DNA from 2 places in the Pseudomonas sp. LBUM1662 genome. Region 2 is predicted to be linked to the other one. Evidence: riboswitches for the same ligand, from Rfam matches in the RefSeq annotation. Region 2 holds a riboswitch; the other holds the start of a gene.
The links. A riboswitch is a leader RNA that binds a small molecule or an ion and turns the genes downstream of it on or off. The one in region 2 is predicted to bind cobalamin.
Positions count from the first base shown of each region.

Region 1: linked by a shared signal. The riboswitch ahead of ACA049_RS13580 (CbtB domain-containing protein) and the one ahead of cobO (cob(I)yrinic acid a,c-diamide adenosyltransferase) in region 2 are both predicted to bind cobalamin.

Region 1 is NZ_CP166793.1:2,995,146-3,009,550, reverse strand. Features, by position in the region: gene poxB (ubiquinone-dependent pyruvate dehydrogenase) at 1-962, shown strand, start outside; gene ACA049_RS13605 (phospholipase D-like domain-containing protein) at 1,079-2,725, opposite strand; gene ACA049_RS13600 (vWA domain-containing protein) at 3,011-3,622, opposite strand; gene ACA049_RS13595 (magnesium chelatase ATPase subunit I) at 3,676-4,674, opposite strand; gene cobN (cobaltochelatase subunit CobN) at 4,824-8,690, opposite strand; gene cobW (cobalamin biosynthesis protein CobW) at 8,694-9,755, opposite strand; cobalamin riboswitch at 9,856-10,068, opposite strand; cobalamin riboswitch at 10,246-10,473, shown strand; gene ACA049_RS13580 (CbtB domain-containing protein) at 10,593-10,784, shown strand; gene ACA049_RS13575 (CbtA family protein) at 10,796-11,500, shown strand; gene ACA049_RS13570 (cobalamin biosynthesis protein) at 11,497-11,910, shown strand; gene cobM (precorrin-4 C(11)-methyltransferase) at 12,008-12,754, shown strand; gene nfuA (Fe-S biogenesis protein NfuA) at 12,926-13,510, opposite strand; gene ACA049_RS13555 (acyltransferase family protein) at 13,568-14,405, opposite strand, start outside.
Region 2 is NZ_CP166793.1:1,941,638-1,956,042, forward strand. Features, by position in the region: gene ACA049_RS08710 (trans-sulfuration enzyme family protein) at 1-97, shown strand, start outside; gene ACA049_RS08715 (DUF3108 domain-containing protein) at 161-874, opposite strand; gene purN (phosphoribosylglycinamide formyltransferase) at 883-1,533, opposite strand; gene purM (phosphoribosylformylglycinamidine cyclo-ligase) at 1,533-2,591, opposite strand; gene ACA049_RS08730 (DUF2066 domain-containing protein) at 2,975-4,036, shown strand; gene ACA049_RS08735 (AI-2E family transporter) at 4,075-5,148, shown strand; gene hda (DnaA regulatory inactivator Hda) at 5,379-6,083, shown strand; gene ACA049_RS08745 (C40 family peptidase) at 6,310-6,951, shown strand; gene ACA049_RS08750 (C40 family peptidase) at 7,173-7,709, shown strand; gene ACA049_RS08755 (O-methyltransferase) at 7,732-8,385, shown strand; gene ACA049_RS08760 (PQQ-dependent sugar dehydrogenase) at 8,488-9,801, opposite strand; gene ACA049_RS08765 (hypothetical protein) at 9,869-10,453, opposite strand; cobalamin riboswitch at 10,609-10,841, shown strand; gene cobO (cob(I)yrinic acid a,c-diamide adenosyltransferase) at 10,923-11,534, shown strand; gene ACA049_RS08775 (cobyrinic acid a,c-diamide synthase CobB) at 11,545-12,927, shown strand; gene bluB (5,6-dimethylbenzimidazole synthase) at 12,924-13,574, shown strand; gene cbiB (adenosylcobinamide-phosphate synthase CbiB) at 13,571-14,405, shown strand, end outside.

The sequences.
Region 1 (14,405 bases), 1.1 Mb from region 2:
GCTTCAGCTCCGGTTATCACGCGATGCTCAACTGCGACACGCTGGTGATGCTCGGCACTGACTTTCCCTATCGCCAGTTCTATCCCACCGACGCCACCATCATTCAGATCGACCACGACCCCCAAGCCCTCGGCCGGCGCACCGCGCTGGATCTGGGCATCGCCGCCGATGTCGGCGAAACCCTCGCCGCATTGCTGCCGCGCCTCCCGTATCAGGGCGACCGCAGCTTTCTCGAGTCATCCCTCAAGCATTACCAAAAGGCGCGTCAGGGGCTGGATGACCTAGCTCAACCGTCGTCGCCAGGCCGGCCGATTCATCCGCAATACCTCACTCGCCTGCTCAGTGAACTGGCCGATGACGATGCGATCTTCACCGCCGACGTGGGCACGCCGACAGTGTGGGCCGCTCGTTATCTGAAAATGAACGGCCAGCGCCGATTGCTTGGCTCGTTCAATCACGGCTCCATGGCGAACGCAATGCCTCAAGCCATTGGCGCGCAAGCGGCGTTTCCCGGGCGGCAAGTGATTTCGCTGTCTGGCGATGGTGGTTTCAGCATGCTGATGGGGGATTTCATCTCGCTGGCACAACTGAAGCTGCCGGTAAAAATCATCGTCTACGACAATGCCTCGCTCGGCTTCGTGGCCATGGAAATGAAATCCAGCGGACTGCTGGATACCGGCACGGACCTGCACAACCCGGACTTCGCAGCGATGGCCAACGCCATGGGGATTCTGGGGATTCGTGTCGAGGAATCCGAGGCACTGGAACCTGCCTTGCGCCGGGCGCTGGCACATGACGGGCCGGTGCTGGTGGACGTGGTGACGGCGACTCAGGAATTGGCGATGCCGCCGACGATCAAGCTGGAACAAGCCAAAGGGTTCAGTTTGTACATGCTCAAAGCGGTGATGAGCGGGCGTGGGGATGAGGTGATCGAGTTGGCGCGCACGAATCTGTTTCGCTGACACGCTGAAACCGCGTCGCCCTCTTCGCGAGCAAGCCCGCTCCCACACTGGATCTCGTTATGACGCAGATCCTGTGGGAGCGGGCTTGCTCGCGAAGGGGCCCGTGAGACCAGCACTTACTGCCCGGAGAAACGCAACCTCGACAACTGACGCAAATTCCCCTCGACATAATAATCATCAGTCCAACGGTCATCCGCCGCCAACGGCTGCACCTGCTTGAGCGCCAGTTTTTTCGCGTAATAGCGAAACCGGTAATGCTCATAAAACCGCAACAACTCCAGACCATAACGATCAGCCAAATCAATATCACCACGAACGATCAGATAGTTCTCGTCATTGCTGCGACTGGCCGCCGCACTAAGGTTGTGGCTGCCGCTGATGATTGTCGGTGCATCGCTGGTGAAATCCGTGACGATGGCTTTGGTGTGTACCAGCAGGTTGCCCTTCTGGCCTTCCTTGCTTTCCAGGAGCCAACCTTCCAGACCTGTATTGAGCAACGCAACCGTGGTGAATTCGGCGCTGCGGTCGGCGTGAAACCCGGTGATTTTGCTCGCGGAGTTTTGCAGGCCGTAGCGCAGGATGTCGTCGTGGGGCTGGCCGAGCAGCGCGTTAAGGATGGCGTCGGGCAAGGTGAATGCGGTGACGAATAGCAGGTCTTTTTTCGCCGCGTTGATGATGTCGACGAACTCATGCAAGTCGCCCTTGCCCGAGCGCGGTGAGAATCCGGCGAACAATGGTTGGCTCGGGTCCATCGGGTTGTGTTGGGTGATCCATTGCCGCGTGGCGCCGACATCTGCCGGGGTGTTCCAGACCTGTTCGAAGGTTTCCAGGTAGCTGGCGCCGACCCGAGGATCGTCCAGCACATGCACCACATTGGCCTGACGGTAGATGCCGTTGGGAGTGAAGTTGGTGCTGCCGCAGAGCACGGCTTCAGGCTGGCGCAGACCCGCTGCATCGAGCCGGCTCAGGACGATGAATTTGTTGTGGAAAATGCTGTGGGTGACGCGCCCGCGCTTGTTCGCCGCCGGGATTTTTTCCAGGCTGGCCTCGTTCATGGCGGTCGTGTCTTCGTCCGGTTGCGCGTGGTAGAGAACGCGCACCTTTACGCCGCGCTCGTGCGCCTCGTTCACCGCCTCGACAATCACCGGCAACTGGTATTCGTAGATGGCGATATCCAGCGCCCACTGGTCATCGATTGCACGCCCGATAAACCCCAGCAAACGCCCGAGCAAACCGTTCTCCAGCCATTGGCGCGGGGCATCGGGCCAGGCTTCAATGGGCGGCTTCTGGTCGCCACTGAGCAGCGCGTCGAGTTCGGGAAACTTGCGCTGGAACGCTTGGCTGGCGGCCACGGCGCGGTTGAAATTGACGCTTTGGTTGCCGGGGTGACCGTCATCGGAAGTGACCGTCACCTCCAGGGATTCGCCCAGTTGCGGCGCATCGGCGCTGCCGTAGGCCAGATAGATCCGGTAATGAATCGTCAGCCCCGGATTCACCGCGTAATCGGCCCAGCGGAATTTCTGCAACGGCGCGATATTGCTCGGGGTGGCGTGGTATTGGGGGAAGGTATGAGACTTGCCCGGGAACGTCAGGCTATTGAACAGAAACAGCCAGGGTTTGCTGCCCTGCTGCTTTTCGATGGCGAAACCCAGCAGGCCTTTACGACGGGGTTCGGCCACGTCCATGGCCAGCAGCACGCCGTTGGTGCCGGCGTAGGCTTTGACGCGGAAATCGTTCTGAGGGTTAACGACCAGCACGCGCATGATTCACTCCTTTGATCGAATGCAGTTCAGAGCATAGGGGAGCGATGCGGATTCGCCATGAATAGCCGGGACCGGGGTGATGCCATCGCGAGCAGGCTCACTCCCACAGGGTTTTGTGGATGCTGGAGATCAAGGGTGGGTCAGTGATGTGGATTCGCCATGATTATCCGGAACCGGGGTGATGCCTTCGCGAGCAAGCCCGCTCCCACAAGAGATCTGTGGCGTTCACAAATCCTGTGGGAGCGGGCTTGCTCGCGAAGAGGCCCCTGCAGGCAACACAGTTTTTCACCCCGAAACCAGCTCATCAATGTGCCGATAATCCGCTTGCAACTCAGCAGCCATCTGCCTGGCGCGACCTAACCGAATCGGCCCACGCTCGATATCAATCAATAATCCCGGGCAATCCAGCACCGGCAACCCCGACCACTCCTTCAATCGCCCATCAGTCACCAACAGCAGCCTTTGCTGTTCCGCCGGAAAGCGCTTTTGCCGTGCCGCCAGCCAGCGCCCCGCTTCGCCCAGCGCCGCCAACAACGGCGTGCCGCCGCCCGCGCCCAGGCTATCGAGCCAGGCACGCAACCCCGTCGACGCTTTTAAACCCTGCACTTGCCACTTCGGTGTATGACCGCTGGCGGTCAGCAAGGCCAGACGCGCGCGTTGGCGATATGCATCGTCAAATACTTGCGCGAGCAACCCCTTGGCATCGCTCAACGCCTGATGACGGCGGGTCGAGGCCGACGCATCGACGATCACCAGCCACAGTTCATGTGAGGACCGCGTGCGCAGGTGGAACAGCACATCGCTGCGCTGACGCGGCCGACCATTGAGCAAAGTGCCGGGCCAGTTGATCGAGCCACTGCGCGCGGCGTGACGCTTGCCCTGCTTGCCGTTATCCAGCCGTCCTGCGCGGGGCCTGGCATTCGCCCCCGCGTCAGATCGAGGGCGAATGCCTAAGGCTTTTTTGGCCAGCTCGGCACTTCACGGCGGGCACCGACCGGCAGCGCCTGCGCGGGCATTTCACCCCACTGGCCCTGGCCTTCGCTCGGGCTGGAAGGTTGCGCCGAAGGCGATTGATTGTGTTGCGGCGCCGGAGGCGATTGCTCGCGACGACGATGACGCAGGGCGAACTCGGCGACGGCGTCGATATCGTCCTCGGCGATGGTGCTCGCCCCTCGCCACGCGGCGTGGGCACGGGCGGCGCGCAGCCAGACCAGATCGGCGCGCAGGCCATCGACACCGGCAGCAAAACAGCGCTCGGTGATCTGTGCCAGAGCTTCATCATCCAAGGGGATACTCGCCAACAGGCTGCGCGCCTTCTCGCAACGTTCACGCAGCGACTGCTGCTGGCTTTCCCACTCGGCGCAAAAGCGCTGGGGATCGCTATCGAAATCCAGACGCCGACGGATGATCTGGCCACGTTCGGCTGGTGCGGTATGGCCGCTGAGGGCGACGTTCAGGCCAAAACGGTCGAGCAGTTGCGGCCGCAACTCACCCTCTTCCGGGTTCATGGTGCCGATGAGCACGAATTTCGCTGAATGCCGGTGGGAAATGCCGTCGCGCTCGACCAGGTTGGTGCCGCTTGCGGCCACGTCGAGCAACAGGTCGACAAGGTGATCGGGCAGCAGATTGACTTCATCGACGTACAACACACCGCCATCGGCCTTCGCCAGTACGCCGGGGGAAAATTGTGCGCGGCCTTCGCTCAGTGCGGCGTCGAGGTCGAGGGTGCCCACCAGCCGTTCTTCGGTGGCGCCAAGAGGCAAGGTGACGAACTGACCGCTGGCCAGCAAATCTGCCAAGCCTCGGGCGAGGGTCGACTTGGCCATGCCGCGCGGGCCTTCGATCAGCACGCCGCCGATTTTCGGGTCGATGGCGGTCAGGTAGAGCGCGAGTTTCAGATCGTCGGCGCCGACCACGGCGGAGAGCGGGAAATGGGGGGTGTCGGTCATCTTCAATACTCGGTCATGGTCGTTAGCAGGCACACGTTATACCTGTAGGAGCGAGGCTTGCCCGCGAAGGCGTCCGTTCAGTCGAAATCCATGTTGAATGCAAGGGCCTCTTCGCGGGCAAGCCTCGCTCCTACAGGTTTTGCGGAGCGTCAGGTCTCTTCTTCTATATCCAGCAACAGGTTTTCCAGTGCCTCGCGATACGCGCCAGGTTCCTGCCACATCCCGCGCTGCTGCGCCTCGAGCATGCGCTCGGTCATGTCGCGCAACGCGTGGGGATTATGTTCGCGCACAAAATCCCGGGTCGCCGGATCGAGCAAATACGCATCCGCCAGCAATGCATATTGATGGTCGTCGATCAGTTGGGTCGTAGCGTCGAAGGCGAACAGATTATCCACCGTCGCTGCCAACTCAAACGCGCCTTTATAGCCGTGACGCTTGACCCCCTCGATCCACTTCGGATTCGCCGCCCGGGAGCGGATCACCCGGTTCAGCTCTTCCTTCAAGGTGCGGATCTTCGGCAAGTCCGGCTGACTGTGATCGCCATGGTAACTGGCCGCCGCTTCACCGCTCAGGCTTTCCACGGCGGCGAGCATGCCACCCTGGAATTGGTAATAGTCGTTGGAATCGAGCAAGTCATGCTCGCGGTTGTCCTGGTTTTGCAGCACCGCCTGAACCTGGCTCAAGCGTTGGGCAAATTGTTCACGGGCGGCGGTGCCTTCATCGGACCCGCCGTAAGCGTAGCCGCCCCAGTTCAGGTAAACCTCGGCCAAGTCCTCGCGGCTTTGCCACAGGCGACCGTCGATGGCGCCTTGCACACCCGCGCCATAAGCGCCGGGTTTGGCCCCGAAAATGCGCCAGCCGGCCTGACGCCTGGCCGCTTCTTCATCCAACCCCGACTGGATCAACGCTACACGCTCGGCCCGCACTTTGGCGGCCAACGGGTTGAGGTCGTCCGGTTCATCCAGCGCGGCGACCGCTTGCACGGCGGCGTCGAACAGACGGATCAGGTTGGCAAAGGCATCGCGGAAGAACCCGGAAACCCGCAAGGTCACGTCCACACGCGGACGGTCGAGCAAGCTCAGCGGCAGGATTTCAAAGTCGTCGACCCGTTGACTGCCGGTGGCCCAGACCGGGCGCACGCCCATCAACGCCATGGCCTGGGCGATGTCGTCACCGCCGGTGCGCATGGTCGCGGTGCCCCAGACGGACAGGCCGAGCTGACGCAGGTGATCGCCGTGGTCTTGCAAATGCCGTTCGAGAATCAGGTTCGCCGACTGGAAACCGATGCGCCACGCGGTGGTGGTCGGCAGGTTACGCACGTCCACCGAATAGAAATTACGCCCGGTCGGCAGCACGTCCAGACGACCGCGACTCGGTGCGCCGCTGGGGCCTGCCGGGACAAAACGACCGCTCAGGGCGTCGAGCAAGCCGCGCATTTCTGCCGGGCCGCAGGCGTCCAGACGTGGGGCGACGACTTCGCACAGGCTGTCGAGGATGGCGCTCACTTCAGACCAGCGTGGCTCCTGTGGGAGCGGGCTTGCTCGCGAAAGCGGTGGGTCAGGTAAATCTATATCGACTGACACTCCGCTTTCGCGAGCAAGCCCGCTCCCACAGGGTTCGGGGTTGGCTTGAGACGGGTTTAGTGTCTGCGAGATCAGTTGAGCGGCGAACAGTTCCAGGCGTTCGCGGGTATCCCCGGCGGTGCGCCAGGCTTCATCGTTAATTGATTGCAGTTCAACGGGACGCGGCCCGACCCAAGGCTCAGCCAACGCACAATCCAGCGGATCAAACCCCAATTCAAACGCCTTGGCCAACGCTCGCAACAAACTCGATTGCGCCCCACGGCCATCGCCACGGGGGATGCGCAACAGCGCCAGCAATGTATCAATGCGCAAGCGTCCGGTCGGTGACTCGCCAAAGATGTGCAGGCCATCGCGTATCTGCGACTCTTTCAAGTCGCACAGATACGTGTCCAGCCGCGGCAACCAGATCGCCGCGTCGGCGTCACTGTTGAGTTTTTCGTCCAGTTGCAGTTCACGGTCGATGTGCGTGTCGCGCACCAGTTGCAGGATGTCGCGCTGCAATTCCCGGGCGCGGCGCGGGTCGAGCAGCTGCGCTTCGTAATATTCATCGGCCAGCAACTCAAGGTTACGCAACGGGCCGTAGGTTTCGGCGCGGGTCAGCGGCGGCATCAGGTGGTCGATGATCACCGCCTGGGTGCGACGCTTGGCCTGGGCGCCCTCGCCCGGGTCGTTGACGATAAACGGATAGATGTTCGGCAGCGGCCCGAGCAACGCGTCCGGCCAGCAGTTTTCCGACAGCCCGACACCTTTGCCCGGCAACCATTCAAGATTGCCGTGCTTGCCGACGTGGATCACGCCGTGGGCGCCGTAGGTGTTGCGCAGCCAGAAATAGAACGCCAGATAGCCGTGGGGCGGCACCAGGTCCGGGTCGTGATACACCGCGCTCGGATCCACCTGATAACCCCGCGCCGGTTGAATGCCGACGAAGGTCAGGCCAAAGCGCAGCCCGGCGATCATCATGCGCCCGTCACGGCACATCGGATCGCTGTCAGGCGTACCCCAGCGCTCCAGCACGGCTTGCTGATTGGCCTCGGGCAAGGCATTGAACATCGCCCGATAGTCGTCCATCGCCAGGCTTTGCTGACAGGGGCGCTGGTCGATTGTGTCGAGGTCGTTGCTGACGCCGCCGAGCAATTGTTGAATCAAGGCAGTGCCGCTGTCCGGCAATTCGGCAGGCAGCGGATAACCTTCTTTATGAAGCGCACGCAGGATGTTCAGCGCGGCGGCCGGGGTGTCGAGGCCCACGCCATTGCCGATGCGCCCGTCGCGGGTCGGGTAGTTGGCGAGGATCAGCGCGATGCGCTTTTCGCTGTTTGGCACGCGCGCCAGATCGATCCAGCGCCGCGCCAGTTCGGCGACGAAATCCATGCGCTCCGGCTGAGCCCGATAACACACCACGTCCGACTGACTGCGCTCGCTGCGCCATGCCAGGTCCTTGAAACTGATCGGCCGACTGATGATCCGCCCGTCCAGCTCCGGCAGCGCGATGTGCATGGCCAGATCACGCGGGCCGAGGCCTTGTTCGCTGGCGAGCCAACCGGGCTCGTTGTCTTGGGCACAAATCGCTTGGATCACCGGAATATTGCGGCGAAACGGCCGCAAATGTGGCGCTTCAGGGCTGGACTGGGCGAAACCGGTGGTGTTGAGAATCACCCCTGCCTCGACTTCGTCCAGCAAATCCTCGACCACCGTCAGGCAGCCGGGCTCTTTCAAACTGGCCAGCGCAATCGGCAACGGATTCAAACCCGCCGCCTGCAAACGCTGGCAGAAAACATCGATGAATGCAGTGTTCGCCGCCTGCAAATGCGAGCGGTAAAACAGCACCGCCGCCACCGGTTGACCGGCCTGCCAGTCGGCTTGCCAATCGCTCAGTTCAGCGGGGCTTTTTTGCGGGTGATAAATCGCTGTGCGCGGCAGGGTTTGCGGCTCGGACCACACATAATCGCGATCCAGCCAGCGATTGGCCAGACAGCGGAAAAAATCCAGGGCATTGGCCATGCCGCCCTGACGCAGAAACTGCCAGAGCCGGTCGCGATCGTCGGCAGCCACGGTACTCAGGTCGCTGAGTTCCGGGTCCGGACGATCATCGCCCGGCACCAGAATCAGCTGCACACCGCGCTGGGAAAGCTCCACCAGACGTTCGACCCCGTAACGCCAATAGGCGATGCCGCCGTGCAGCGAGATCAGGATCACCTTGGCGTGGCGCAGCACTTCGTCGACATACAGGTCGACCGAGGCGTGATTCTGCACCTGCATCGGGTTGGCCAGACGTACGCTGGGGTAATCCTCGGGCAACTGCTGCGCCGCTTCGGCGAGCAGCGCCAGGCTGGAGTCGCCGCTGCACAGGATCACCAGCTCGGCGGGGGTTTGTCCAAGGTCGGCGATGTTGTCATCCGACACGAAACCGCCGGGCTGGGTCCTGAGCAGGTGCATGGCTTAAACGCTGAGCGCGGCGCGCAGTTGCGCTTCAAGCAGCGTGGCGTCCAGTTCCTGGCCGATCAGCACCAGGCGCGTGGTGCGCGCTTCATCGGCGCCCCACTGACGGTCGAAATGCTTGTCGAAACGCGTGCCGACGCCCTGGATCAACAGGCGCATCGGTTTGTTCGGGATCGCGGCGAAACCTTTGACCCGCAGGATGCCGTGCTGGACCACCAGTTGGGTCAGCGCGTCCAGCAACAGGCTTTCGTCCGCTTGCGGCAGCTCGATGGAAATGGAATCGAAGGCGTCGTGGTCGTGATCGTCTTCACCTTCATGGTGGTGATCGTGATGGCTGTGACGGCTGTCGATGTGCTCTTCGGAACCGGCACCGAGACCGATCAGCACGTCCAGTGGCACGCGGCCGCTGCTGGCTTCGATGACTTTGACGGCGGGCGGCAGCTCTTCGGCGACTTCCAGGCGCACACGGGCGAGGTCTTCAGGGCTGATCAGGTCGGCCTTGTTGAGGATCACCAGGTCAGCACTGGCCAGTTGGTCGGCGAACAGCTCGTGCAGCGGCGATTCGTGATCCAGATTCGGGTCGAGTTTGCGCTGGGCGTCGACCTGGTCCGGGAACGCGGCGAAGGTGCCGGCGGCGACGGCCGGGCTGTCGACCACGGTAATGACCGCGTCAACGGTGCAGGCGCTGCGGATTTCCGGCCACTGGAAGGCTTGAACCAGCGGTTTTGGCAGGGCCAGGCCGGAGGTTTCGATCAAGATGTGGTCGAGGTCGCCGCGACGGGCGACGAGTTCGCGCATCACCGGGAAGAATTCTTCCTGAACGGTGCAGCACAGGCAGCCGTTGGCCAGTTCGTAGACGCGGCCGTTGGCTTCTTCTTCGGTGCAGCCGATGGAGCATTGCTTGAGGATTTCGCCGTCAATGCCCAGCTCGCCGAACTCATTGACGATCACCGCGATGCGGCGACCCTGGGCGTTGTCGAGCATGTGCCGCAGCAAGGTGGTTTTGCCCGAGCCGAGGAAGCCGGTAACGATGGTGACGGGGAGTTTGGCCAGTGTTTTCATCGGATGCCCTTTGGCAAGGTGGCGGGCATACGGGACGACAATCGCAGCGACGGATGCGCGCGCGGAAGAGTTCGCCACCGGATCACCCCGCCCGGTTGTAGTGAGAATCTGTGTCGAGGCAGGTCTCCTGGCTGACGGTGTGCCGGGCGGTTGCCTGGCATTCGCTGCGCCTTCCCGCGAACCCGCTGGACAGGGCTTGCAGTGGCGTGGCAACGAACATCACCGTTCACAGTTGCGGGGGCAGCCGCGGCATCGACCGCGTTCCCTTCTTAGCTTCGGCAAATGCCGAAGAACCTCGAAAGCGCAAGGCTACGCATCGTGTGGGGGCGGGTCAATGTCTTGTGGTGCCGTCACCGGCCCCTTCGCGGGCAAGCCTCGCTCCTACAGGACGGCGGTGCTTTTGTAGGAGCGAGGCTTGCCCGCGAAGAGTTCGCCTCGGTCTCGAGTTGAGAACCCATACCAATTGACGCCCATCCCCCGCCCATGCTCTCCTACACGCCTTGTTACGGGTGCCCTTCACAGGGTGAAACGGGAAACCGGTGAATCATGTGCTTTACTCAAAGCCATGTCAGTCCGGTGCTGCCCCCGCAACGGTAAGCGAGCGAAGCGTCAGATCCACTGTGCCAGCAGTTCGGCATGGGAAGGTGATGCTTGCAGGTTCAGGCGCAAGCCTTGGCCCCTCGTGAGCCCGGAGACCGGCCCGCAACACAAAGTGACCACTACGATCACTGAATAACAAACCCGCGGTGGGCGGGCGCTGTTGAACCTCTGCGTGCCCGACTCGCAGGGGTCTTCCATGCGCTCTATTCACCCGCTGACAGACCAGAGGGAAGCGCCATGTCGATTATCAGCAGCACCGGCCACAGCACCGCCAGCACCACCACAACCCTGACTCAACGCCTGACCGCCGCCGTGTGTGCGTCGATCCTCGGTGCGTGCCTTGTGTACTTCGCCGGTTTCTCGCACATCGAAGCGGTGCACAACGCCGCGCACGATACCCGTCACAGCTCCGCCTTCCCGTGCCATTGAGACCTGTCGACATGATCAAGCGTATTGCGCAAACCGCAGGTTTCACCGGGCTGCTGGCCGCCCTGTTGCTGACCCTGCTGCAAAGTTTCTGGGTGTCGCCGCTGATTCTGCAGGCCGAGACCTACGAAAAATCCGAGCCGGCCGCTGTTGAAGTTCACGAACACGCCGCCGGTGTCGCCGCTCACACTCACGACGCCGAAGCCTGGGAGCCGGAAGACGGCTGGCAGCGCGTGCTGTCGACCACGGGCGGCAATTTGGTGGTGGCCGTCGGTTTCGCCCTGATGCTGGCTGGTCTCTACACCTTGCGTGCTCCGACCAAAACCTCTCAGGGCCTGCTCTGGGGTCTGGCCGGTTACGCGACCTTCGTGTTGGCGCCGACCCTCGGCCTGCCGCCTGAACTGCCAGGCACTGCCGCGGCTGATCTGGCCCAACGGCAACTCTGGTGGATCGGTACGGCTGCTTCCACCGCTGTCGGCATCGCGCTGATCGTATTCAGCCGTCACTGGCTGATGAAAATCCTCGGCGTGGCGATTCTCGCCGTTCCGCATGTGATCGGCGCGCCGCAGCCGGAAGTGCACTCGATGCTGGCTCCGGAAGCCCTGGAAGCGCAGTTCAAAATCGCTTCGCAGCTGACCAACGTCGCGTTCTGGCTGGCCCTGGGCCTGATCAGCGCCTGGTTGTTCCGCCGCAAAAGCGATGGCCAATACCACGCATGATTGATAACAGCACTGTGCCGACTTTAGTCGTCGGCCTGGGCTGCCAGCGCGGCTGCCCCGCCAGCACGCTGCGGGCGTTACTCGATCAGGCATTGCAGGCGCATAAAATCGGACTTCATCAGATCAAGGCCTTGGCCAGTATCGACCTGAAGCGTGATGAACCTGGCCTGGTCGAGCTCGCCGAACAACTCGCGTTGCCGCTGATGTATTTCAGCAGCGAGCAATTGAAAGGCTACAAACCGCAACTCAGCCATCATTCGGACATCGCGTTCGAACGCACCGGTTGCTATGGCGTGGCGGAAAGCGCCGCTCTGGCCCTGGCCGAACACTTGGCCAAGGCACCGGCGAAACTGCTGATTTCGCGACAAAAATATGCCCAGGCCACCCTCGCATTGGCCTGCGTTGCGTAAGATCCCCGATAATCCCCGCCTTCGATCATGAGCAATCTTCATCTGAAGCCTTGCCCACGCCCTTTTTCAACAGACTCTTTATTCAAAGGAACGGACGATGACCGTCTACTTCATTGGCGCAGGTCCCGGCGACCCGGAACTGATCACCGTCAAAGGCCAACGGCTGATTCGCAGCTGCCCGGTGATTATCTATGCCGGCTCTTTGGTCCCCGCCGCCGTGCTGGAAGGCCATTGCGCCGAACAGGTGGTCAATAGCGCCGAATTGCACTTGGAGCAGATCATCGAACTGATCAAGACCGCCCATGCCAAAGGCCAGGACGTGGCGCGCGTGCATTCGGGTGATCCGAGTCTTTACGGGGCGATTGGCGAGCAGATTCGCTACCTGCGCGAACTCGGGATTGCGTTTGAAATCATTCCAGGTGTTACGGCGACGGCGGCATGCGCGGCGCTTCTCGGCGCCGAACTGACGCTGCCCGACGTTTCACAGAGCGTGATTCTGACCCGTTATGCCGACAAAACCGTGATGCCTGCCGGTGAAGAGCTGGGCAGCCTGGCGCAGCATGGGGCGACCATGGCGATTCATTTGGGCGTGCAGCATCTGGAAAAGATCATCGCCGAACTGCTGCCGCATTACGGCGCGGACTGCCCGATCGCGGTAATTCACCGGGCGACGTGGCCGGATCAGGATTGGGTGGTGGGGACGATTGCGGACATTGCCGGGAAGGTTGAGGCGAAGGGCTTTCGGCGTACGGCGTTGATTCTGGTGGGTCGGGTGTTGGGGAGCGATCACTTCAGCGAGTCGTCGCTGTATCGCGCGGGGCATGCGCATTTGTATCGACCTTAACGGCCTCTTCGCGAGCAAGCCCGCTCCCACATTGGATCTGTGGCGGACCCCGGTTTTGTGTTTGGTCACAATCCCTTGTGGGAGCGGGCTTGCTCGCGAAGGCGGCCTTGAACTTCACCCATAAAAAAACGGCACTCACGGGTGCCGTTTTTTCATTTCGCAGCGAACACCTTAGTAGTAGGCGTTTTCTTTCTGCGTGTGGTCAGTCACATCGCGTACACCCTTGAGCTCGGGAATGCGCTCGAGCAAGGTGCGCTCGATGCCTTCGCGAAGGGTCACGTCTGCCTGGCCGCAGCCCTGGCAGCCGCCACCGAACTTCAGCACGGCGATGCCGTCTTCGACCACATCGATCAGGCTGACCTGACCGCCGTGGCTCGCGAGCCCCGGGTTGATCTCGGTTTGCAGGTAGTAGTTGATGCGCTCGTTGACCGGGCTGTCAGCGTTGACCATTGGTACTTTGGCGTTCGGCGCCTTGATGGTCAACTGGCCGCCCATGCGGTCGGTGGCGTAATCGACGACCGCGTCGTCCAGGAACGCTTCGCTGAACGAATCGATGTAAGCGGTGAAGCTTTTCAGCCCCAACGCGGTGTCTTCAGGTTTTTCTTCGCCCGGCTTGCAATAAGCAATGCAGGTTTCGGCGTACTGGGTGCCAGGCTGGGTGATAAAGACGCGGATGCCGATACCCGGGGTGTTCTGCTTGGAGAGCAGATCAGCCAGATAATCGTGGGCGGCGTCGGTGATGGTAATAGCGGTCATGGAAACTCCTCGCAGGCTTGGGCGCAGTTTACGCCAATCATCGCGCCGTACAAAGTCCTAGTATTTTTGTCGGGAAAGAGCCGGAACAGCGCTAGCTGCCGATTCGCCGTCAATCCAGCCTTTAAGCCACCGATAGCTGCATTTTTCTACAAATTCGTAACTTGCCCAGGACGCCACGCCGATGGTCAGCACGCAGACGGCGAACATCACGTAGGGATTTACTCCATAACGCTGTGCGACAAAGCCACCGGCAGACAGCACCAACACGTGCATCAGGTACACCGAATAGGACCAATCGCCGAGCACCTTGAACAGCCGGGTGTTCTCGAAAAAGCGTTCCAGCGCCATGCACGCCATGACCAACACCGCACTGGGCAGGCCCCAGGCCAGGAAACGCGGCTGCGGCGCCAGGTTATAAATTGCCAGCAATGCACCGCCAATCCCCAGCAAGGGCAGCCAGAAACCGGGCTTGATCCAGCCGCGCCGATAGATCATGCCGACCGCGATCCCCAGCAGAAACTCATAAACAATGTCCGAATGATAGAACTCACTGATCCAGCCATAACCGGTCCAGGCCTGACACACCGCAAACAGCAACGCCGCGACAATCAGCAACCGAACCTGCAAGCGGAACAGCAACGCCCAGGCAAACAGCACGTAGAACAGCATTTCATAATTCAACGTCCAGCCGACATTGAGCGTCGGATAAATCCCGTAGCCGCCGGGGTTTTCCGTGGGAATAAACAACAGTGACAGCAGGAAATGCGACCAGTCGACCGTCTGATCCGGCAACACAGGCTGTGCGAACACGACCACCAACGCCATCAGCACCGTGTACAACCAGTACGCCGGAACGATGCGAAACAGTCGATACAGGAGAAACCGTCCGGGCGGC
Region 2 (14,405 bases):
ACTCGGGATCGGCGATGCGCTGGTGCGTTTGTCCGTGGGGGTCGAGGATGTCGAAGACCTGCGCGCCGACCTGGCCCAGGCGCTGGCGCGGATTTAGCTTTCAACAGGCATAAAAAATCCGGAATCCTTGTCGGATTCCGGATTCTTGTGTCGATCTGGATCAGTTGCCTTTGACAGTCTTGCCGTTGACCTTGCCGTCGAGGAGCATGATGTTGTACTCCTTGCCGTCGGTTTCGACCTGTTGCAGGCGGACCAGCAGGTAGTCCCAGTCCTTGGCGAACCACAGAACAGTGATGCGCTTGCTTTGTGTCGGGTCGCGCACGCGCTCGACCTTGATCGCATCGATCTGGCCGGCCTTGGTGTCGACTTTCTCCGAACCCAGCACGCGGAAGTCATAGGTATCGACTTCGCCATCATCGACGACCTGATAGCTCATGCTTTTCTTGCCAGCCGCTACGTCGTGCTGCAGGGCCAGTTGATAGGTGGATTTGTCGACCATGCCGCGATTGAGCGGGATCTTGACCGCGTCACCGCGATCGGTGCCGGTGACCATTTTGTTGGTCCAGTCGAAGTCCAGGTCGGCTTTCTTGGCTTTGCCCAGACCACCGCGTTCGAAGTGGTAGGACTGTGGCAGCAAGGTGTCCTTGTCCAGGGTCAGGGTGCTTTCTTCAGTCAGGCTGGCGATCATCATCGACGCCTTGAAGCTGAGCTTCCACACACCGTTGGCGCCCTTGGTCAGGCTGCGTTCAGCCGTGCCACTCATGGGCAGCTGCTTCCAGTCGGCGGTGTAGCTGGCGGAGAACGGTTGAAGTTCTGCAGCCTGCGCAAAAGGCAGTGCGAGCAGAGCGCAAGCGAAGAGCAGGGCGCGACGCATAAAATCTCCTAGTTTCGAATCAAGTGGCCGCTGGCCGCGAGTAACTTTCCATCCAGTAAAGCACCTTGCTCGCCGAGCGATAAACGACCCTCGGCAAACCAGCGTACGGCCATCGGGTAGATCAGGTGTTCCTGAACGTGGACCCGCTGCGCCAGACTCTGCGGCGAATCGTGCAACTCTACCGGTATTACTGCCTGTACGACCAGTGGTCCGCCATCGAGTTCCTCGGTGACGAAGTGCACGGAGCAGCCGTGTTCCGTGTCGCCGGCTTCCAGCGCGCGCTGATGAGTGTGTAACCCTTTGTATTTGGGCAGCAGCGAGGGATGGATGTTGAGCAGGCGACCCGCGTAGTGACGCACGAAGTCAGCGCTGAGAATGCGCATGAAACCGGCCAGTACCACGAGTTTGGGATTGAAGGCGTCGATCAGTTCGATCAGCGCGGCATCGAAGGCCTCGCGGCCTTCGAAGGCCTTGTGATCCAGGGAGCGGGTGTCGATACCCGCGTCCCTGGCGCGTTGCAGGCCGTAAGCGTCGGCGCGGTTGGAAATCACCGCGGCGATGCGGACCGGGCTGTCGCCGGTCCGCGTGCTGTCGATCAAGGCCTGCAAGTTACTGCCGGTGCCGGACAACAGCACCACCACATCACAGGTCTGGGACATCAATGAGCCTTGAGGTTCTTCAGTTCTACCTGAGCTGCGCCTTCGGCAGCGGTGGCGATCTGACCGATGACCCAAGGCTGCTCGCCGGCTTCACGCAGCACGTTCAGCGCAGTCTCGACGTACTCTTGAGCGACGCAGATGACCATGCCGACGCCGCAGTTCAGCACGCGGTGCATTTCGTTTTCGTCGACGTTGCCTTTCTCTTGCAGCCAGTCGAACACGGCAGGGCGGGTCCAGCTCGCCACGTCAACCACGGCCTGAGCGCCTTTTGGCAGCACGCGCGGAATGTTGTCCAGCAGGCCGCCACCGGTGATGTGGGCCATGGCTTTGACAGCGCCGGTGTCCTTGATCAGCTTGAGCAACGGCTTCACGTAGATGCGGGTCGGGGCCATCAGCAGGTCGGTCAGCGGTTTGCCGTCGAGCTGGATGTTTTCGATGTCGGCACCGGACACTTCGATGATCTTGCGGATCAGCGAGTAGCCGTTGGAGTGCGGGCCGGAAGACGGCAGGGCGAGCAGGGCATCGCCGGCAGCGACTTTCGAACCGTCGATGATTTCGGATTTTTCCACGACGCCGACGCAGAAGCCGGCCAGGTCGTAGTCTTCGCCTTCGTACATGCCTGGCATTTCAGCGGTTTCGCCGCCGACCAGGGAGCAGCCGGACAATTCACAGCCAGCGCCGATGCCGGTCACGACCTGGGTCGCGGTTTCAACATTGAGCTTGCCGGTGGCGTAGTAGTCGAGGAAGAACAGCGGCTCGGCACCGCACACCACCAGGTCGTTCACGCACATGGCCACCAGGTCGATGCCGATGCTGTCGTGCTTGTTCAGGTTCAGTGCCAGGCGCAGCTTGGTGCCCACGCCGTCGGTGCCGGAAACCAGTACGGGCTGCTTGTAGCCGGCCGGGATTTCGCAGAGGGCGCCGAAACCGCCCAGGCCGCCCATGACTTCCGGGCGCGCAGTGCGCTTGGCGACGCTCTTGATGCGTTCGACCAATGCTTCACCGGCGTCGATGTCTACACCGGCGTCCTTGTAGCTCAGGGAGGGTTGCTTGCTCATGATCCAGGCCTTTAGGGGGGATTCAGGGGTAACGACCGAGTCCAGTGGGACCGCCGAAACAGACGAAGGCGAGTGCCGTCCGCGAATTTCAGGGTGCCCGGCTGTTGCCGGTCTGCGAAGGCGCGCGATTTTATCAGGCTTGAAGGGCAGCGGCCATCCTCACGCCGACGGCAGGGGCATATCGACTGAAAAAAACCGTTATTGCCCGTGTTGGTCGCGGCCGTGATGGCTGTATAAGGTATCGCGATTAACCGTCTATCGTTATGACAGTGCGAAAACTTAGTCAGATCGTGGTGAATGTTTTGCGCAGGGACGTGGTCACAGCCTTGCTCGATCATCTTCATGCGGTCTGTTCCAGCCGCTCTCGTCGTCAGGAATCTTCCATGCGTTTTTTTTCCAGATTTTTATTTGCAGGCTGTTTGTCACTGGTCAGCCTGGCGGGTCATGCCGAAACCGTCAAAGGCCTGTATCAAGTGCGCGAGCCGGTCAGCAGTCAGTCGGCCGAGGAGCGCGATCAGGCGACCCAGCGCGCGCTGGACACGCTGGTGTTGCGCCTGACCGGCGATCCCAAGGCTGTACAAAGCCCGGGGTTGGCAGCGTTGCGCAAAGACCCGCAACAGATCATCAGTCAATACGGTTTTGAGGCCGGCCCGCCGGAAGTGCTCAAGGTCGATTTCGACCCGTCCAGTGCCGAGCAGGCCTTGCGTCGCGCCGGGTTGTCTCTGTGGGGCGCGAATCGGCCGTCGATCCTGAGTTGGTGGTTGAATGATTCTGCCGAGGGTTCGAGTCTGGTGGGGGATGGCCAGGCCAGCGCCGCGCCGTTGCGTCGCGCGGCACAACACCGTGGTCTGCCGTTGCGTCTGCCCCTGGCAGACCTGAGTGAGCAACTGGTCGCTACGGCACCGAATCTTGAAGGGGCGGATGCCACGCCACTGCGCGGTGCCTCGGATCGTTACAACGCTGACGGCTTGCTCGCGGTGCATGCCCGGGAAGAGGGCGGCCAGTGGCAGGCCAAGTGGAATTTGTGGCTGGGCGACAAGAAGGAGGCGGGCAGCGTACAGGGTGCGGACCAGGCGGCTGTGGCTGATGCAGTGATGTTGGCCGTCAGTGAGCGTCTGGCACCACGGTTTGTCGTCAAGCCGGGAACTGCGGGCGAACAATTGTTGGAAGTGCAGGGCATGAACCTGGAACGCTACGCCACCCTTGGGCGCTTGCTGGAGCCTTTTGGGGCGCGCCTGCAAACGGTCGACGGCGAGCGCATTCTCTATCGGGTCAATGGCAGCGCCGAGCAGTTGCGCTCGCAACTGTCCCTGGCGAAGTTGCAAGAGGTTCCGGCCGGTCAGGCACCCGCACCGACGGCGCCTGTGCCGCCGGTGGCCGATGGTTCGGCGCCCGTCGTAGCGCCAGCCCCGGCACCTGTGCCGCAGCTGAGATTCCGCTGGTAAGGTTTTCTTTCTTTATATAGATGCATATGGAGTGGTACATGGCCGATACGCGGCGTTGGTTCTGGTTGGGTGGGGTGGTTCTGCTCTGCGTGTTTGTCTGGTTATTGCATCCGATCCTGACGCCCTTTCTGGTCGCGTTACTGCTGGCCTATCTGTTCGATCCGCTGGTGGATCGGCTGGAGAAAGCCGGCCTGTCGCGCACCTGGGGTGTGGTGGCGGTGTTCGCGTTGTTCACCTTGATCTTCACGACATTGCTGTTGGTATTGGTGCCGATGCTCGCCAAGCAGCTGTTTCGCTTGTATGAATTGGCGCCGCAGATGCTCGACTGGCTGCAGCACACCGCACTGCCGTGGGCGCAGTCGAAGTTTGGACTGTCGGATAATTTCTGGAAGTTCGACAAGCTCAAGGCAGCGATCAGCGAGCACATGGGCCAGACCACCGACATCGTTGGTGTGGTACTGAGCCAGGCGACGGCTTCCGGGTTGGCGTTGATTGGCTGGCTGGCGAATCTGGTGCTGATCCCGGTCGTCAGTTTCTACCTGCTGCGGGACTGGGACCTGATGATGGCCAAGATCCGCAGCCTGCTGCCCCGTGATCGCGAAGAACGCGTCATGACCCTGGCGGGTGAATGCCATGAAGTACTCGGGGCATTTGTGCGCGGGCAGTTGCTGGTGATGCTGGCGCTGGGCGTGATCTACGCGGCGGGCTTGATGCTCGTGGGTCTGGAACTGGGGTTGTTGATCGGTCTGATCGCAGGCCTGGCAGCCATTGTGCCGTACATGGGCTTTGTCATCGGCATCGGCGCGGCGTTGGTTGCCGGCCTGTTCCAGTTCGGTGGCGATCTGTATCCCATGATCGGCATCGTCGCGGTGTTCATGGTCGGGCAGGCCCTGGAAGGCATGGTGCTGACGCCATTGCTGGTGGGCGATCGTATCGGCCTGCACCCGGTGGCGGTGATCTTCGCCATTCTGGCGGGGGGCGAGCTGTTCGGTTTTACCGGCATATTGCTGGCGCTGCCGGTGGCGGCGGTGATCATGGTGCTGGTGCGCCATGTGCATGATTTGTATAAGGATTCGGATATCTACAGCGGTGTCGACGAGCCGGAGCTATAAGCGTCGTTGAAGTCCTGTGGCGGGCGGCCTGGTGTCATGCCAGGTTGGCCCGTATCCCCCGCGCTGCTGTCACATGCGCCGCCAAAGAAACTGTCATGAAACCAGGGCGTTAACGCAAACCTTTGATTTTGCTTGTGGTCTGTCGCATTGTGCGACCCGCCTCACGGGTATAAACTTCGCAAACTTTACACAGAGGCCACTAACGGTTCCTTTGGAACTGTTCAGTCAGCATGAAACCGATTCAGCTGCCCCTAGGTGTGCGTCTGCGTGATGACGCTACCTTTATCAATTACTACCCAGGCGCCAATGCCGCTGCACTCGGCTATGTCGAGCGGCTATGCGAAGCCGACGCCGGCTGGACCGAAAGCCTGATTTATCTCTGGGGCAAGGACGGGGTAGGGCGCACGCACTTGTTGCAGGCCGCCTGCCTGCGCTTCGAGCAACTGGGGGAGCCGGCGGTGTATCTGCCGTTGGCCGAGCTGCTGGACCGCGGCATCTCCATTCTCGATAACCTCGAACAATACGAACTGGTCTGCCTTGATGATTTGCAGGCGGTCGCCGGCCGGGCGGATTGGGAAGAGGCGCTGTTCCATCTATTCAACCGTCTGCGTGACAGCGGTCGGCGTCTGCTGATTGCGGCATCGACCTCGCCGCGTGAGCTGCCGGTGAAACTGGCTGACCTGAAATCGCGCCTGACCCTGGCACTGATCTTCCAGATGCGTCCGCTCTCCGACGAAGACAAATTGCGCGCCTTGCAACTGCGTGCTTCCCGTCGCGGCCTGCACCTGACCGATGAGGTCGGGCATTTCATTTTGACCCGCGGTACCCGCAGCATGAGTGCGCTGTTCGAATTGCTCGAACGTCTCGATCAGGCCTCCCTTCAAGCTCAGCGCAAGCTGACGATTCCCTTCCTTAAAGAAACGCTGGGCTGGTAAAAAAGTCTGATAAAACCCAAGCCTGGCGCGGGTTTTGGCATATTTCAGGCGCCAGAAAATCCGCTTTCCTACAGGTTGCAGGCAGCGCAGGCGTTTAGAACGGGCTTAAGCGCTTAGATGTAAACCCGGAACCGGGAAGTCACATAAAGTTCGATTGAATTTGCAAATGAGGATGATAGCGGGCATAGTCTCGGCTTCTTTAGAACTATCAGCCACGGTCGTGCCCATGCTAAAGCGCTTCGCACCCCTCGTGCCTCTCGCACTCGTCACCCTGTTGTTCGGTTGCGCTGCCCACTCTCCAGTGACTCAGCAAGAGCAACAACAACAGGTTAAAAATTCAGTCACCGCCCAGTCCTCTTCCGTTCTTTTCCAGGAAGATCTTTACCAGGACGGCGTGGCCACCGATAAAGAACTGGCCAACTTCGCCGACGGCAAGTCGTACCAGCTTCCGGTTCTGGCCGACAGCATCCTCGAACGTGGCATGTCCCTGATCGGTACTCGTTACCGTTTCGGCGGCACCTCCGAGGCTGGCTTCGATTGCAGCGGTTTCATCGGTTATCTGTTTCGTGAAGAGGCCGGCATGAACCTGCCGCGCTCCACTCGCGAAATGATCAACGTGGATGCTCCGCTGGTCGCTCGCAGCGCGCTGAAGCCGGGCGATCTGCTGTTCTTCGCCACCAATGGTCGTCGCGGTCGTGTCAGTCACGCCGGGATCTACCTGGGTGACAACCAGTTCATCCACTCCAGCAGCCGCAAAAGCGGTGGTGTCCGGGTCGATAGCCTGGGCGACAGCTACTGGAGCAAGACCTTCATCGAAGCCAAGCGCGCACTCGCGATGGCCCCGACCGTGGTCACCGCACGCAAGTAAATCTTCAGCCTGTCGCCACGTCAGTGGCGACAAAACGCCTCTTCGCAACGAAGTAGGCGGACAGTTTGTAAGGCGAACTTAAAGTCTTACTTGAAGTTTGGCCCATAGCCGCTAGAATCCAGATCTATTATTGATGGCAAACCGCCTGCGTCCTGCGCAGGCGGTTTTCTTTTCTGCCTTTCCGGCAGGAAAAGCCGCAGCCAGATCAGGATGTTCTGCTTATGACGATGTCGGCCCGCCTCACCATCATGCTCTTCGCAGCCCTGCTCAGCGCCTGCGCCAGTCGCACACCGCCGCCCGCGCCGGTGGTTCGCGCCCCCATTGTTTTCGGCAACCCGCAACCCTTTTCCCCCGAGGCAGAAGACGTGCTGTTCCGCGCGCTTGGTCTTGTGGGCACGCCGTATCGTTGGGGTGGCAACACGCCGGATTCGGGCTTCGATTGCAGCGGCCTGATCGGTTACGTCTACCGTGATGTCACCGGTATTTCCCTGCCGCGCACCACCCGCGAAATGATCAGCATGCAGGCGGCCAGCGTCGGCAAGGAAGGGCTGCAAACCGGTGACTTGATCTTCTTCGCCACCAATGGCGGCTCCCAGGTCAGTCATGCGGGGATTTACGTCGGCGAAGGTCGCTTCGTCCATGCACCGGCCACTGGCGGCACGGTGAAGCTCGACAGCCTGTCCAAGGCTTACTGGCAGAAGGCATATCTGAGCGCCAAGCGCGTTCTGCAGCCTGAGCACCTGGCGCGTAACCCGTAGCGTTCTGTCCGAAGAGGTTGTCATGACCGCTCGCACGCTCAATCTTGACGATTCCCTGTACCAATACCTGCTCGACGTTTCCCTGAGGGAAACGCCGCTGCTCAGGCGTTTGCGCGACGAAACCCAGGCGTTGCCGATGGCTCGCTGGCAGGTGGCGCCGGAGCAGGGGCAGTTCCTCGCGCTTCTGGTCAAACTCATTGGCGCGAAGCGCTTGCTGGAAGTCGGCACGTTCACCGGTTACAGCGCCTTGTGCATGGCCGCTGCGTTGCCGCAGGACGGTTCGTTGATCTGCTGTGATATCCCCGGCGACTACAACGCAATCGCACGCCGCTACTGGCAGGAAGCGGGGCTCACCGAGCGAATTGACCTGCGCCTGGCGCCTGCGCTGGAAACGCTCGCCACACTGGATCAGCCAGGGCAGTTCGACCTGATCTTCATTGATGCCGACAAGTCCAACTACCCAGGCTATCTGGAGCATGCGCTGCGTTTGCTGCGCATCGGCGGGCTGGCGGTGTTCGACAACACGCTGTGGAGCGGGCGGGTGCTTGAGGAGAATCCCGAGAGTGCAGACACCCGGGCCATCCAGGCGCTCAATCGCGCCTTGAAGGATGACTCGCGGGTCGATCTGTCGTTGTTGCCGTTGGGGGATGGACTCACGCTTTGTCGTAAACGCTGATCCCTGTAGGAGCGAGGCTTGCCCGCGAAGGCTATAGATCGGGCAACATCAATGTTGGATGTGCCGACGCCTTCGCGGGCAAGCCTCGCTCCTACAGGACGGCTATTTAGCGGCCGAAACCCGCCACACCTTGTTCCCCACATCATCGGCCACCAGCAAATCTCCCTGCTGATCAATCACCACGCCTACAGGCCGGCCCATGGCTTTCTCATCCGCGTTGAGGAAACCGGTCAGCACATCCACCGGTTGCCCGGTCGGCTTGCCTCCCGCGAACGGGACGAAAATCACTTTATAGCCACTGTGCGGTTTGCGGTTCCATGAGCCGTGTTGGCCAATGAACGCGCCTTCCTTGAACTGCGCTGGAAGCGTGTTGCCCTCGGCAAACGACAGGCCCAGCGAGGCGGTATGCGGGCCCACCGCGTAGTCCGGGGCAATGGCCTTGGCCACCAGGTCCGGGTTTTGCGGCTCGACGCGAATGTCGACGTGCTGGCCGTAATAGCTGAAGGGCCAGCCGTAGAACCCGCCGTCCTTCACCGAAGTGATGTAGTCCGGGACCAGATCGCTGCCGATTTCGTCCCGCTCGTTGACCGCCGTCCACAGCGCACCGGTTTGAGGTTCCCAGGCCAGGCCGTTTGGATTGCGAATCCCCGAAGCGAAGATCCGGTGATTGCCGGTGGCGCGATCCACTTCCCAGATCGCCGCGCGACCTTCTTCCTGGTCCAGGCCGTTTTCGCCGACGTTGCTGTTGGAGCCGACCGTGACGTACAGCTTGCTCCCGTCCTTGCTGGCGATGACGTTTTTGGTCCAGTGGTGATTCAGCGTGCCGCCCGGCAGATCGACGACCTTGATCGGCTGTGACTTGATCGCCGTGTCGCCATTTTCATAGTGAAAGCGCAGCAAGCGGTCGGTGTCGGCGACGTACAGGTCATTGCCGACCAGGGTCATGCCGAAGGGCGAGTTGAGGTTTTCCAGGAACACCGTGCGGGTTTCGGCAATGCCGTCGTGGTCCTTGTCTCGCAGCAGTGTGATGCGGTTCGGGCTAGGGACGCCGGCGCCGGCACGGCCCATGACTTTGCCCATGACCCAGCCGCGAATGCCTTTGCCGTCATCGGGTTTCGGTGGCGCGTTGGTTTCGGCCACCAGCACGTCGCCGTTGGGCAGCACATAAAGCCAGCGCGGGTGATCGAGCCCCTCGGCAAATGCCGCCACCTGAGTGCCTGCCGCAGCAGTGGGTTTTGCGCCCTGCGGCCAGCCGATCGCCGGGGCGATATTCACCGTCGGGATCAGAGTCTTGTTCGGTTCGGGCAGCTTGGGTGACGGGCCGGTGCCGTCGGAGACTTGCAAGCTGGAGGTTTCACCACAAGCGGCGAGCCCTCCGGCGAGCGCGATGACGAGAACGAGCTGGGGCTTGCGCATGCTGGTCTTCCCTATGAGTGCATTGACTTAATCATAGAGAAGATTAGACGCGCGATGGTTCAACCGGTCAGCCGCGGGCTTCCTTGAATAGCACGGCGATACCGGGGTGATAGTTGCCGGCTTCGTTGCGCAACTTGCGATAGGCGTACGGGAAATACCAGGCCACGGCGCAGCTGTGCTCCTTTTGCAGGTCGTCGACCATGTCCTGGAGTTCTTCCGGCGTCGCGCTCTGCTGGGCCTTTTGTGGCGCAACGAACAGGCAGCCGAGTTTCAGGTCGCTGGTGTAGCTGATGCGTTTGGCGTCGCTGGTGATGTCTTGCAGTGCCTGGCTCAGATTCAGGCTGTTGACCTTCGGCCAGCGTTGCGTGGCCTGGAGGTAGGCGCGTTCTTCGGCGGTGGCGATAAACAGATCGGCGCGGCTGTTGCGTTCGCCTTCTTCGTTCTGTTTACGGGTCGGCGTTTGTTGCAACGTAACCATTTCCGCCATCCAGGCCGCGGCGGAGAGCAAGCCAAGGTTGGCTTTTTCGTCGTACCAATAAGGCGTGTCGTTATCGCCGCGCACAGCGTTGTAGCGGTCGATACAGTCAAACCAGCGTTCCAGCACCGGTCGCAGGAATTCCAGCCTCGGATTGCTGATGATCATGCCTTGCATGTTGCTCACCCTTGTAATTGTGATGTTGGGTTGTGGCGCTTTGATATCACTGCTGACAGTGTGGTGCAAGTTGGGAGGGTCAGTAAATTGACCGGCGGCAGTATATCGCCCGCCCGGGCTTTGTCTTCAATTGACGCTCCACCCCCAACCCTCTAACCTTCGCGCTTGTTTCAGGTGCTCTGTGGCGAAGCCGACAGAGTGAAACAGGGAAGCCGGTGAGTGACTATCTTCACGCGACGAAACGTCACGATCCCGGCGCTGCCCCCGCAACGGTAAATGAGTGAAGACTGCGCCTTGAGCCACTGTGTCGACTGTCGACATGGGAAGGCGCGCAGTCCGGCGAATGCCGCTCATGAGCCCGGAGACCGGCCTGATTCATCCAACGGCATCACGGTGGGCGATGCCAGGCTTCTTGCCGTCTATTCTTGTGCCTGCCCGCCGTTATCCAGCCTCAACGGAGAGCTCCCCCATGACTGATTCCCCTGAACGTGACGAACGCCATCTGGCGCGCATGCAGCGCAAAAAAGCCGTGATCGACGAACGCATCGCCAACTCGCCGAACGAGTGCGGCCTGCTGCTGGTGCTGACCGGCAACGGCAAAGGCAAAAGCAGCTCGGCCTTCGGCATGCTCGCCCGGTCCATGGGCCACGGCATGCAGTGCGGCGTGGTGCAGTTCATCAAGGGCCGTAACAGCACGGGCGAAGAGCTGTTCTTCCGCCGCTTCCCGGAGCAGGTGCGTTTTCATGTGATGGGCGAGGGCTTCACCTGGGAAACCCAGGACCGCCAGCGTGACATCGCCGCCGCCGAAGCCGCCTGGGCGGTGTCCCGCGAATTGCTGCGCGATCCGTCGATTGGTCTGGTGGTGCTGGATGAGTTGAACATTGCGCTCAAGCACGGTTACCTCGACCTCGATCAAGTGCTGACTGACCTGCAGGCGCGTCCGCCGATGCAGCACGTTGTGGTCACCGGTCGTGGCGCCAAGCCAGAGATGATTGAACTGGCCGACACCGTTACCGAGATGGGCGTGATCAAGCACGCGTTCCAGGCCGGGATCAAAGCGCAAAAAGGCGTCGAGCTGTGAATACTATTTTATGAAAAACATACGTCATTGCCCGGCAGTACTGATCGCCGCGCCGGCCTCCGGTCAGGGCAAGACCACCGTTACCGCCGCGCTGGCCCGATTGCATCGCAATCAGGGGCGCAAGGTTCGCGTGTTCAAATGCGGCCCGGACTTTCTCGACCCGATGATTCTCGAGCGCGCCAGCGGTGCGCCGGTGTATCAACTGGACATGTGGATGGTCGGCGAGCAGGAAAGTCGTCGCCTGTTGTGGGAAGCGGCCGGTGAGGCCGACCTGATCCTCATCGAAGGCGTCATGGGCCTGTTCGACGGCACGCCGTCCAGCGCCGACCTGGCGCGGCACTTCGGTGTGCCGGTGCTCGGTGTGATCGACGGCACGGCGATGGCGCAGACTTTTGGTGCCTTGGCGCTGGGGCTGGCGAAGTATCAGCCGGACTTGCCGTTTGCCGGTGTGCTGGCCAATCGCGTGGGCACCTTGCGTCATGCGCAATTGCTCGAAGGCAGCCTGACGGAAGGCTTGCGCTGGTACGGCGCCTTGTCGCGGGAAACCGGGATCGAATTGCCGAGCCGGCACCTTGGCCTGGTCCAGGCCAGTGAGTTGAACGATCTCGATCTGCGCCTCGATGCAGCGGCCGAATCGCTGGCCAGCAGTTGCGACGTAGCACTGCCGCCGCCCGTGGAATTCGCGGCCCCTGAAATGATCGTCGCCGAGCCTCTGCTGGCCGGTGTGCGGATCGCCGTCGCCCGTGATGAAGCGTTCGCTTTCACCTACGGCGCGAGCCTGGATTTGCTGCGGGCCATGGGCGCCGAATTGCTGTTTTTCTCGCCGATCCGCGATGCGGATTTGCCAGACGCGGACAGCCTTTATCTACCGGGCGGTTATCCGGAACTGCACCATGTGGCGCTGTCACAGAACACCTTGATGCTGAATGCGATCCGCGCCCATCATGCCGCCGGCAAACCGTTGCTGGCCGAGTGCGGCGGGATGTTGTACCTGCTCGATTCGTTGACCGATGTCGAAGGTACCCGGGCCGAACTGGTCGGCTTGCTGGCCGGTGACGCGGTGATGCAGAAGCGTCTGGCGGCGCTTGCGTTGCAAGCGGTTGAGTTGCCGGAAGGTTCGCTGCGCGGGCACACCTATCACCATTCGCTGACCAGCACCGAGCTTGAGCCGATTGCTCGTGGCCTGAGTCCGAATGGCGGGCGTGGGGCGGAGGCGGTTTATCGTGAGGGGCGGATGACGGCCTCTTATGTGCATTTTTATTTTCCGTCCAATCCTTCGGCGGTTGCCGCACTGTTTGCGCCCAACTGTGAGGACGCCTTCGCGAGCAAGCCCGCTCCCACAATGGATCACCTAACCCCTGTGGGAGCGGGCTTGCTCGCGAAGAGGCCATGACCGACAACGCATTCTCCGAAGCCGAACGCGAAGCGGTCTACCGGGCAATAGCTGAACGCCGCGACATGCGCCACTTCAGCGGCGGCACCGTCGAGCCCGAGTTGTTACGGCGCCTGCTCGAAGCCGCCCACCAGGCCCCCAGCGTCGGCCTGATGCAACCCTGGCGCTTTATCCGCATCAGCGACCGGGCCCTGCGCGGAAAGATCCGGCAACTGGTGGAAGAAGAACGCATCCGCACCGCCGAAGCCCTCGGCGAGCGCACCGACGAATTCATGAAGCTCAAGGTCGAAGGCATCAACGACTGTGCCGAAGTATTGGTCGCTGCGCTGATGGACGATCGCGAGCGCCACATCTTCGGTCGTCGCACCTTGCCGGAAATGGACATGGCTTCGTTGTCCTGTGCGATCCAGAACCTGTGGCTGGCCTCCCGCGCCGAAGGTCTGGGCATGGGTTGGGTGTCGCTGTTCGAGCCGCAAGCGCTGGCGGACCTGTTGGGTTTACCCGCCGGAGCCAAGCCGTTGGCGGTTCTTTGTCTCGGCCCGGTCAAGGAATTCTATCCGGCGCCGATGCTGGTACTCGAAGGGTGGGCGCAGGCGCGTCCGCTCAGTGAGTTGCTGTATGAAAATTATTGGGGAGTGAGTCAATGAGTGTGGCGTTATTGAGTGTCGCCGCGGTTGCGCTGGACGCGCTGCTGGGTGAACCCAAACGCTGGCATCCGCTGGTGGCGTTCGGCCGTTTTGCCGACCGCATCGAGCAACGTTTCAATGGCGAAGGGCGCGGCTGGCGCAGTCACGGCGTCACCGCTTGGGTGATTGCGGTGTTGCCGCTGACCTTGCTGGCCACGGCGTTTTCCTGGGCGCCTTATGTCGGCTGGATCGTCGAGATTCTTGCGCTCTATTGCGCCCTCGGCATGCGCAGCCTCGGTGAGCACGTCGAGCCGGTGGCCAAGGCCCTGCGCAGTGGCGATCTGATTGAAGCGCGCATACGCGTGGGCTATCTGGTCAGCCGTCAGACCAGCGAACTGGATAAAACCGAAGTCGCCCGCGCTGCCACCGAATCGGTCCTGGAGAACGGCAGTGATGCGGTGTTTGCCGCGCTTTTCTGGTTTGCCGTGGCCGGCGCGCCCGGCGTGGTGCTCTATCGCTTGAGCAACACCCTCGATGCCATGTGGGGTTATCGCAACGAACGCTTCGAGCGTTTCGGCTGGGCGGCGGCGAAAATCGACGACGTCCTTAACTACATTCCTGCGCGTCTGGTGGCGTTGACCTACGCGCTGCTGGGCAAAACCCGACTGGCCTTGAAATGCTGGCGCACTCAGGGTCCGACTTGGGACAGCCCCAACGCCGGGCCGGTGATGGCGGCCGGTGCCGGCGCGCTTGGCGTCGAGTTGGGCGGGGCGGCGATCTATCACGGTGAACTGCATCAGCGTCCGCAACTGGGCGAAGGTGTGCCGGCGGATGCCGACTCCATCGACCGTG